3 regions of the Planococcus plakortidis genome follow, and region 2 is predicted to be linked to each of the others. Evidence: riboswitches for the same ligand, from Rfam matches in the RefSeq annotation. Region 2 holds a riboswitch; each other region holds the start of a gene.
What was found. Region 2 has a riboswitch for S-adenosylmethionine ahead of BBI15_RS01305 (2,3-diketo-5-methylthiopentyl-1-phosphate enolase). Riboswitches for the same ligand answer to the same signal wherever they lie in the genome.
Positions count from the first base shown of each region.

Region 1: another riboswitch for S-adenosylmethionine. It lies ahead of BBI15_RS06000 (methionine ABC transporter ATP-binding protein); the one in region 2 lies ahead of BBI15_RS01305 (2,3-diketo-5-methylthiopentyl-1-phosphate enolase).
Region 3: another riboswitch for S-adenosylmethionine. It lies ahead of BBI15_RS13995 (methionine ABC transporter ATP-binding protein); the one in region 2 lies ahead of BBI15_RS01305 (2,3-diketo-5-methylthiopentyl-1-phosphate enolase).

Region 1 is NZ_CP016539.2:1,181,601-1,184,872, forward strand. It holds gene BBI15_RS05980 (arsenate reductase family protein) at 1-320, shown strand, start outside; gene gcvH (glycine cleavage system protein GcvH) at 398-778, shown strand; gene BBI15_RS05990 (ribonuclease M5) at 841-1,182, shown strand; gene BBI15_RS05995 (thioredoxin family protein) at 1,184-1,507, shown strand; SAM riboswitch class I at 1,543-1,647, shown strand; gene BBI15_RS06000 (methionine ABC transporter ATP-binding protein) at 1,738-2,763, shown strand; partial or broken gene BBI15_RS06005 (methionine ABC transporter permease) at 2,756-3,272, shown strand, end outside.
Region 2 is NZ_CP016539.2:239,683-242,954, reverse strand. It holds gene mtnK (S-methyl-5-thioribose kinase) at 1-620, opposite strand, end outside; SAM riboswitch class I at 698-850, opposite strand; SAM riboswitch class I at 1,165-1,278, shown strand; gene BBI15_RS01305 (2,3-diketo-5-methylthiopentyl-1-phosphate enolase) at 1,349-2,572, shown strand; gene BBI15_RS01300 (2-hydroxy-3-keto-5-methylthiopentenyl-1-phosphate phosphatase) at 2,569-3,234, shown strand; gene BBI15_RS01295 (methylthioribulose 1-phosphate dehydratase) at 3,231-3,272, shown strand, end outside.
Region 3 is NZ_CP016539.2:2,793,414-2,796,685, reverse strand. It holds gene BBI15_RS14005 (pyridoxal phosphate-dependent aminotransferase) at 1-64, opposite strand, end outside; gene BBI15_RS14000 (carbon-nitrogen family hydrolase) at 150-944, shown strand; SAM riboswitch class I at 991-1,096, shown strand; gene BBI15_RS13995 (methionine ABC transporter ATP-binding protein) at 1,167-2,180, shown strand; gene BBI15_RS13990 (methionine ABC transporter permease) at 2,170-2,841, shown strand; gene BBI15_RS13985 (MetQ/NlpA family ABC transporter substrate-binding protein) at 2,854-3,272, shown strand, end outside.

The DNA of each region.
Region 1 (3,272 bases), 940 kb from region 2:
CTTGCCAAAAAGGCAAGAAATGGCTCGAGGCGAATGGCGCGGAGTTCGACTATATCGACATCTCGCAAAACCCGCCATCCGCTGCACAGCTGAAAGAAATCCACGAAACGAGCGGCATCGAACTGAAGAAGTTTTTCAATACGAGCGGCAAGAAATACCGCGAGCTCGAATTGAAGGACAAGCTGCCGGAAATGCCAGCAGATGAACAATACGAATTGCTCGCATCTGACGGCATGCTCATCAAGCGCCCGCTCGCATGGGACGGATCGCAAGCGACGCTCGGCTTCAAGGAAGACACTTACGCAAATACATGGAGCTGACAAGTTTGTCATCTTGTTTTTCATCCTTGGTTGTGGCAAACTGAAATTGAGTCAATTACATATTTGGAGGGGTTTGGATGAGCACACCACAAGAGCTTCGCTATTCAAAAGAACACGAATGGGTCAAGGTCGAAGACGGCAAGGCACGGATCGGCATCACTCATTTCGCGCAAGATGAACTTGGAGACATCGTATTTGTCGAGCTTCCGCAAGTCGGCGACGAGCTGAAGAAAGACGAGCCATTCGGCAGCGTGGAGTCCGTTAAAACGGTATCGGAATTGTATGCGCCGATCAGCGGGAAAATCGTCGAAGTCAATACCGAGCTTGAAGACAGCCCGGAATTCGTCAACGAATCACCTTACGAAAAAGCGTGGATGGTCGTTGTGGAAGCCCCTTCCGAAGATGAGGTCAATGCATTGATGTCAGCTGACGAATACAAAGAAATGACAAATGAGTAAGTTCTGAAAGCGCCTCTTTTTGGCGCTTTTTTTTCATATATCGTTTCCTGGAGGGATTAGGCATGGAAAAAGTGATAGTGGTTGAAGGTATCAGCGACAAAACCCGGATAGCGCCATTGATTGCAGAACCCGTGACGATTCTTTGCACAAATGGTACAGTTAGTGCTACAAGACTCGAGGAAATGCTGCTGCCGTTCGAAGGGCAGGACATCATCATCCTGGTCGATGCGGACGCTTCCGGCGATAAACTGCGCAAGCTCATCAAGCGCGAGTTTCCGGAAGCCCGCCATTTCCATATCGACCGGAGTTATAAAGAAGTGGCGACAACGCCGCTACGGAAGCTTCTCGACGTGCTGATCGCGGCAGATGTGCGGGTCTTAAATCCAGTTGCAGGGAATGACTAGAATGAACGAATGGACACATAAAGAATGGCTCAAGGAAAAAAATACACAGCCTGTTTCAGCTTATTATCTGTACACGCCGATGTGTGGTACCTGCCAAGTGGCCAGCAAGATGCTTGGAGTAGTGGCGGAACTTATGCCAGAACTTCCGATGGGCAAAGCCAATTTGAATTATGTACAGGAAGTCGCGGAACTTTATGAAGTCGAAAGTGTGCCATGCCTGCTGATTTCACGGGACGGCAAAGTGACGGACAAGATCTATGCTTTCCAATCTGTGCCGCATTTGTATGAGAAATTGAAATCGGTTGACGAATACAGCCAGCCATGATAAATTTAATTTCTGAAATTAACTTAATAGCGTAACTCTTATAAAGAGAGGTGGAGGGAAGTGCCCGATGAAGCCCGGCAACCGTCATGAAAATGAAATGGTGCCAAGTCACTCAAAGTGGAAACTTTGAAAGATGAGAGAACGGTTTATTGTGTTTACACATGCGCCTTTCTGCTTATCTGAGCAGGAAGGCTTTTTTATTAGCAAAAGATTTAGGAGAGTGCCCAACCATGATTGAGTTAAAAGGATTGACGAAAGTATTCGACACCGGCAAAGCACGCTTGACGGCTGTCGACCATGTCGATTTGACAGTGCCGGCAGGCGAGATTTTTGGCATCATCGGCTATAGTGGAGCGGGGAAAAGTACTTTGATCCGCCTGCTGAATGGCCTGGAAAAGCCGAGCGAAGGTTCCGTTGAGATCAACGGCCAGAACATCACGGCGATTTCGGGACCTAAGCTCCGGAAAGCCCGCCAGAAGGTCAGCATGATCTTCCAGCATTTCAATTTGCTATGGTCACGGACAGTCCGTGAAAACATCGAATTCCCACTCGAGATCGCGGGAGTGGAAAAAGAAGAGCGCCGCAAACGTTCAGCGGAATTGATTGAATTGGTTGGCTTGGAAGGGCGCGAGAATGCGTACCCTTCTCAGCTATCCGGCGGGCAGAAGCAGCGCGTCGGTATCGCCCGGGCGCTCGCCAATGACCCGGAAGTCTTACTTTGCGATGAGGCGACATCGGCGCTCGACCCGCAAACGACCGATGCGATTTTGGATTTGCTGGTCGATATCAATAAACGCCTCGGCTTGACGATCGTGCTGATCACCCACGAAATGCACGTTATCCGGAAGATTTGCCACCGCGTAGCTGTTATGGAAGGCGGGCGCGTCGTCGAGCTTGGCGAAGTGCTGAATGTCTTCCAGCATCCAAAGGAAGACATCACGAAGCGCTTTGTCGCCCAAGTGACCGAGACGGAAGATTCGGCAGAGACTGTCCGTCATTTACGTGAACAATATCCGGAAGGGCAATTGGTCAAATTGATCTTCGTCGGGGACCAGGCAGAGCAGCCGATCCTGACCCAGCTGATCCGCGAGCATGCGGTGGAAGTCAATATCGTCCACGGCAATATCTCCCACACCCAGCGCGGGGCATACGGGACGCTGATCCTTCAATTGAAAGGCGCAGCGGATGAAACCGCGAAGGCGTTAGCCTTCCTCGGTGCCCATGATGTACAGACGGAGGTGATGGGCGATGCTTGAAACTTTATTCCCGAACGTTGACTGGCAGGATATGTGGGAAGCGACATTGGAAACGATTTACATGACGGCAATGTCCACACTTTTTACATTCATTATCGGGCTCGTGCTCGGGTCATTTTATTCCTGACCGCCCCCATCAATTATGGGCCAACAAGATCGTCAATTGGCTGACTGGCGCATTCGTCAATATTTTCCGTTCAATTCCGTTCATCATCCTGATCATCTTGTTGATCCCGTTCACGAAATTCATGATCGGGTCGATCCGGGGGCCGAATGCGGCGCTGCCGGCATTGATCATCGGCGCTGCCCCCTTCTATGCACGCATGGTATTGATTGCCTTGAAAGAAATTGACAAAGGCGTCATCGAGGCGGCTCGTTCGATGGGAGCGACGACTTGGACAATCATCCGTAAAGTCTTGTTGCCGGAATCCAAACCGGCATTGATCTCTGGAATCACCGTTACTGCCATTGCTTTAGTGGGCTACACGGCCATGGCAGGCATCATCGGG
Region 2 (3,272 bases):
TCCCAAATCGCCTGTGCCGCTTCGCGCAGCGGCTCTTCAAAATCATTGGTATCATGGTCGAAAAACGGATCGGTGAAAATGAGGTCTTCGGTGATCTTGCACAGTTCCGGATTGGAAAACTCAGCCGCAAGCCGCTTTTTCTCGAATGGATGCAAACCGAAATCCGAGGTATGGAACAAGGTGTGCGCTAAATAACTGCCGATATGTTCCGCAAGCTTCGGGTAATGCTTGCCGTCGATCAGGCCGTTGCGCAAAATCGTCAACTGCGACAAGTCTTCCATGACGGTGACAGCAAGCGCAGCGTCCGTCGCATACACTTCGGGCACGCGGCCTTTCGCGAGGCTGCCGTGCAGCTTCAAGGCATTTGCTTCAATGGTCGCCCGGTGCAGTGTCAGCGGCCAGCTTTCGCCGACGACTTTCGCATACGGCAAGGCTTGTTTGATGATGAGCCCATGCCCAGTGGCGGAGTCGGTGATGCGGAATACGTAATTCAAGTTGCCGTCGCCGATCTCTTCACATTGCAATGTTGCGGACGACGCAAAAACGTCCAAACTCTGTGCCAGCCGAATCGCTTCTTGTTCAGTCAATGCTTTGTATGTAGACGGTGCTGTAAGTGTCATATTGATTGCCTCTTTTCTGTGGAATAATAAAAAGCCTCTTTCCCGAAAGAAAGAGGCGCAGAATAAGAGATCCATGCCTCTTATCTTTCAGAAATGTACATTTCTGATGGAATTAGCACCGTGCCTTAAGGGATCGAATCCCGGCGCCAAAGCGCCCCGTCTCACAACGGTATTACGGTCGGTTGCTGGGCGTCATCGGGCCATTTCCCTCTGCCTGCTCTTGATAAGAGTTTGCTATGCAACATTTATGAAGTTCTGAAACGAATGCTAGCACGATTCAGAATTCATTGTCAATAAAATATTTTGAAAAAACGAAAACCTTTCCGCTAAAGGCGAGTTTCATACTCGGGTTTCCTAGTTCATCGATTACTTGCTGCACTCTTCATAAATACCCGCAGCCGGTTGGGCATGCCTTTTTCTAGAGAACGCACCCTGAAGTGATCAGCTGACATTTTTCAGACATTTTTGATTTTCTCCGTTGACAGATACTGTCTGTCATGAAATAATCAGAATTACTTTGCAACAGCCATAATTTCATAATCTATTCTTATTCAGAGCAGGTGGAGGGACAAGCCCTACGAAGCCCGGCAACCGGTCCGATCATGGACACGGTGCTAATTCTTGCAGCCAACGCAATCGATTGGCTGGGAAATAAGAAGGCGTTAATCATTAACCTCTTCTTATTTGCGAAGAGGTTTTTTTATGTCCACTAAGCAGGAGGGTTATTCATGAGCGGTGTTATCGCGACATATCAATTATTCGGCAAAGCCGGTTCATTCGAAAAAAAAGCAGAAGCCATTGCACTCGGTTTGACGGTCGGTTCGTGGACCGATCTGCCATTGCTCGAGCAGCAGCAATTGCAACAACATAAAGGGCGCGTCGTGTCGGTCGAAGAATTCCCGCATGTCACCCACCCCGCACGTCAAGGCGTCATCCAAGCACGCCTGAAAATCCATTACCCGGCGGCCAACTTCTCAGCGGATTTGCCCGCCATCCTGACGACCGTCTTTGGCAAGCTGTCTCTCGACGGCGAGATCAAATTGATCGATTTGGATTTTGAAGAATCACTGCTCCGCCAGTTTCCGGGCCCGCGTTTTGGGATCGACGGCATTCGCGAAACGCTCGGTGTCAACGGGCGCCCGCTCGCCATGAGTATTTTCAAGGGCGTCATCGGCCGCGATCTCGATTATCTATCAGATCAACTTCGCCAACAGGCACTCGGCGGCGTCGACTTGGTGAAAGACGATGAGATTTTATTCGACAATCCACTGACGCCGTTTGACAAGCGCGTTACCGCAGCGTGTCATGTGTTAGACGAAGTGTACGAAGAAACCGGCCATCGCACGCTGTATGCCGTCAATTTATCCGGACGGACATCAAGCTTGCGCGACAAGGCGCGGCGGGCACGTGAACTCGGGGCGGACGCTTTGTTGTTCAATGTCCATGCCTACGGATTCGACGTCTTGCAGGAACTGGCAGAAGACGAAGAAGTGGCACTCCCGCTTATGGCGCATCCTGCGTTCAGCGGCGCGTATACGTCATCCGATTTTTACGGCGTGTCCACGGCGCTTGCACTTGGCAAACTGACACGACTGGCAGGAGCTGACTTCAGCTTGTTCCCGTCCCCTTACGGCAGCGTCGCCCTCGAGAAAGAAACGGCGTTGCAGCTCGGTCAGGAACTGGTCAGCGAAGGCCCTTTGAAGCAAAGCTTCCCGGTGCCATCCGCTGGCATCCACCCCGCCCTCGTGCCGCTATTGTTAGAAGACTACGGCGTTGACAGCATCATCAATGCCGGAGGCGGCGTCCATGGCCATCCAGACGGCGCTGCTGCTGGCGGCAAAGCGTTCCGCCAAGCGATCGACGCCGCACTGCAAGGACAGGCTTTAACGGAAGCCGCCAAACAACAGGACGAATTACAAAAAGCGTTAGCATTATGGGGGGAAACCGTATGAGCAAGCCGGTCATATTTTGCGACTTCGACGGGACGGTGACTTCCCGCGATAATTTGATCGCCATCATGAAAGAGTTCGATCCGCCGGGTTGGTCGCCGATAAAAGATCAAATTCTCGATCAGCGCATTTCCATATGCGAAGGCGTCCAGCAAATGTTTGCCTTGCTGCCATCTTCCGCCAAGCAACAGATCATCAACTATGCGCTCGACCAAGCGGAAATCCGCGAAGGCTTCGCCGATTTCGTCGCCTACACAAAACGCCATGACATCCCGCTCTATATCGTCAGCGGAGGCATCGACTTTTTCGTCTACCCATTGCTCGAGCCATACGGTCCATTCGCCGGCATCTATTGCAACGAAGCGGATTTTTCGAATGACAAGATCCATATCCGCTTCCCGCACGGCTGCGACGAACAGTGCGACAGCCAAGGCTGCGGCTGCTGCAAACCGTCCGTCATGCGCCGCATCATGTCGGAGCAATCGACGAGCATCGTCATCGGCGATTCCATCACCGACTTGCAAGCCGCCAAACAAGCGGATCTCGTCATCGCCAGGGATTTCCTGGTCGACAAATGCGAGGAGCTCGGCATTGCCTATGAAGCTTTCGAAAGCTTCCACGACGTGACGGATATTCTTGACGCCAAGCTAGGAGTGATTTCATGAGCGCTTACGAAACCCGCTGGCAAGAACTCGCCGAAGTG
Region 3 (3,272 bases), 710 kb from region 2:
CTTTTGCGACAAGCGCGGCGAAAAATTGGTCGGGAAGATTTTGTAATCGATTTGAAAAGTCCATGGAATCCTCCTCATTTTCTAAATAATTGCACATCTACCTCAAATCTTATAGAGTTTAATCTAAACTGTCTACAGGGGGAGAGAACATGAAGATCGCTTGTGTGCAGATGGATATCGCTTTCGGGGGACCGGAAACGAATTTTCAACGCGTGGAAAATTATTTGGAAGAAGCGGCAGAAAACGGCGCAGAGCTCATCGTCCTGCCTGAAATGTGGAACACCGGCTATGCATTGACGGAACTTGATGAACTGGCGGACGGCAATGGCCGAACGGCGGATTTCCTGAAACGATTCGCCAAAGAGCATCGCGTCCATATCGTCGGGGGCTCGGTCTCCACGAAGAAAAAGGGCGGTTTCTACAATACGATGTATGTGGTCGACAGCACGGGCGCACTCGTTTCGGAATACGACAAAGCGCATCGCTTCGGCTTGATGGATGAGCATATCCACCTCGAAGAAGGCCAGTCGCTCGGCACGTTCGAAATAGGCGGCGAGACTTTCGGCGGCGTTATCTGCTATGACATCCGCTTTCCGGAATGGCTGCGTGCACAAGCGCTGAACGGCGCAAAGGCCATCTTCGTGCCCGCGGAATGGCCGGCAGCGCGTATCGATCATTGGCGCATCCTGCTGCAGGCGCGCGCGATCGAGAACCAATGCTTCATCATTGCCGCAAACCGCATCGGCAGCGACCCGAAAAATGAGTTCGGCGGCCATTCGATGGTCATCGCGCCGTGGGGAGAAGTGCGGATGGACATGGGGCAAGAACAAGGCATTGGCTACACCGACATCGATCTCTCGGAAGTCGATGAAGTGCGGGGCCGCATCCCCGTATTCGATGACCGGCGCGTCCCATTGTACAAAAAGTTTGAAAAATCGCATTGACAAGCCATTGCCCCTGCAGGTAATATTGAAAACAACCAAATACGCATGCTTATCAAGAGAGACCGAGGGTAAGGCCCTATGACGTCCGGCAACCCCCATTTATGGGAAGGTGCCAAGTCCTGCAGAATGGAATCCATTCTGAAAGATAAGTCGAAATTCTAATTTTCGATGTCTCTTTTTGATAAAAGAGGCATTTTTTATTTGCCTGGGGGAGTTGACAGCATGATTCAAATCGAAAAACTGAGCAAAACCTATCAAACGAAACATGGCACGGTCAAAGGCGTCGATGATGTCACTTTGGAAGTGAAGACCGGTGAGATTTTCGGCATCGTCGGCTATTCCGGCGCCGGGAAAAGTTCACTCATCCGCTGCATCAATTTGCTTGAACGGCCAACGTCAGGCACGGTGAAAGTCGGCGGCCAGGATTTAACGAAACTGCGTGGCGACGGTTTGCGGAAAGCGCGCCTTAAGATCGGCATGATCTTTCAGCATTTCTACTTGATCAGCCAAAAGACGGTCGCTGAGAACATTTCATTCGCCCTTCGCGCAGCAGGCACACCGGGCAAGAAAATCGGACCACGCGTCGATGAACTGCTGGAAATGGTCGGCTTGTCGGACAAACGCAATGTCTATCCGGCACAGCTGAGCGGCGGGCAAAAGCAGCGCGTCGGTATCGCCCGCGCACTTGCCAATGACCCGGCCGTGCTGTTGTGCGATGAAGCGACATCCGCACTCGACCCGAATACGACTTTATCGATCTTGCGTTTATTGAAAGACATCAACCGCAAGCTCAATATCACGATCGTGTTGATTACGCATGAGATGAACGTCGTCAAGGAAATTTGCGACCGCATGGCGGTCATGCAGGCTGGGCAGGTCATTGAAGAAGGCCGTGTCTACGATATCTTCGCAGAACCGAAAACCGCTTTGACTAAGGAATTCATCTCGAGCGTCGTGTCATTCAATGTGCCGGAAGAAATCCTGAAGAAATGTGATGGCACGATCGTCAAAGTGTTGTTCAAAGGCGAGGTCGCAGGGGACGGCATTATTTCCGATATGCTGCAAAGCTATCCGGTCAAAGGGAATTTCCTGCACGGGGCGATCGAATACATACAGGAATTGCCGCTCGGCATTTTCGTGATGGAACTGAAAGGTGCTCAAACAGATGTGAGTCAGGCGCTTCACTATCTGGAGCAGCGTGAAGCGATTGTGGAGGTGATGGATCATGGGAATTGAATGGGAAAGAATCATCGAATTATGGCCGGAAATCCAAGTGGCGTTCTACCAGACCTTGATCATGATCGGCATCTCGCTCGCAGTGGCGCTTATTGTCGGCTTACCGCTCGGCATTTTATTGTTCGTCACGGACCGCGGCCTGTTCTGGGAAAACCGGCCGGTCAATTCCGTCATCGGGTTTGTCGTCAATATTGTCCGGTCGATTCCGTTCATCATTTTGCTGGTCGCACTCATCCCGCTGACGCAATTGATCACCGGTACGACGATCGGGCCGGTCGCAGCGAGCGTTTCCTTATCGGTGGCGGCGATCCCGTTTTTCGCGCGCATCGTCGAAACCGCGCTGCGGGATATCGATAAAGGCGTCATCGAAGCGGCCATCGCGGTCGGTGCCACGCCTTGGATGATCATCAAGGACGTGCTGTTGCCGGAAGCAAAGGCGAGCCTGATCCAAGGCATCACGCTGACGGTCATCAGCCTCATCGCCTATTCCGCGATGGCGGGCGTCGTCGGTGGCGGCGGCATCGGCGATTTGGCGATCCGTTTCGGCTATTACCGATATGATAATACGATCATGATCGTGACGGTCGTCATCTTGATCGTGCTCGTCCAATTGATTCAACAGGCAGGCGACTTTACAGCCAAAAAACTCGATAAACGATAAGGGGAGAATAACATGAAGAAACTCACATGGATATTGGCAGCGAGCGCGCTCACTTTAGCCGCATGCGGCGGAGAAGAAGCGGACACAGGAACGACAGAAGGCGGCGAAGCGTCGAAAGACATTAAGCTCGGCGCGACTGCCGGCCCTTATAGCGATATGCTGAACGCAGCGATCGTACCGGCGCTTGAAGAAAAAGGCTATACGGTCGAAACGATCGAATTCAGCGATTATATCCAGCCGAACAACGCGTTGAACAACGGAGAAATCGACGCCAACTTGTTCCAGCATACGGTTTATCTGGAAAACTTCGAAACAGAAAATGATATGGACCTGAGCGCCTTGATTACGGTCCCGACCGCGCCGATGGGCATCTATTCCAATGAGTTCGATTCGCTCGATGCGGTATCCGATGGCGCGACGATCGCGATTCC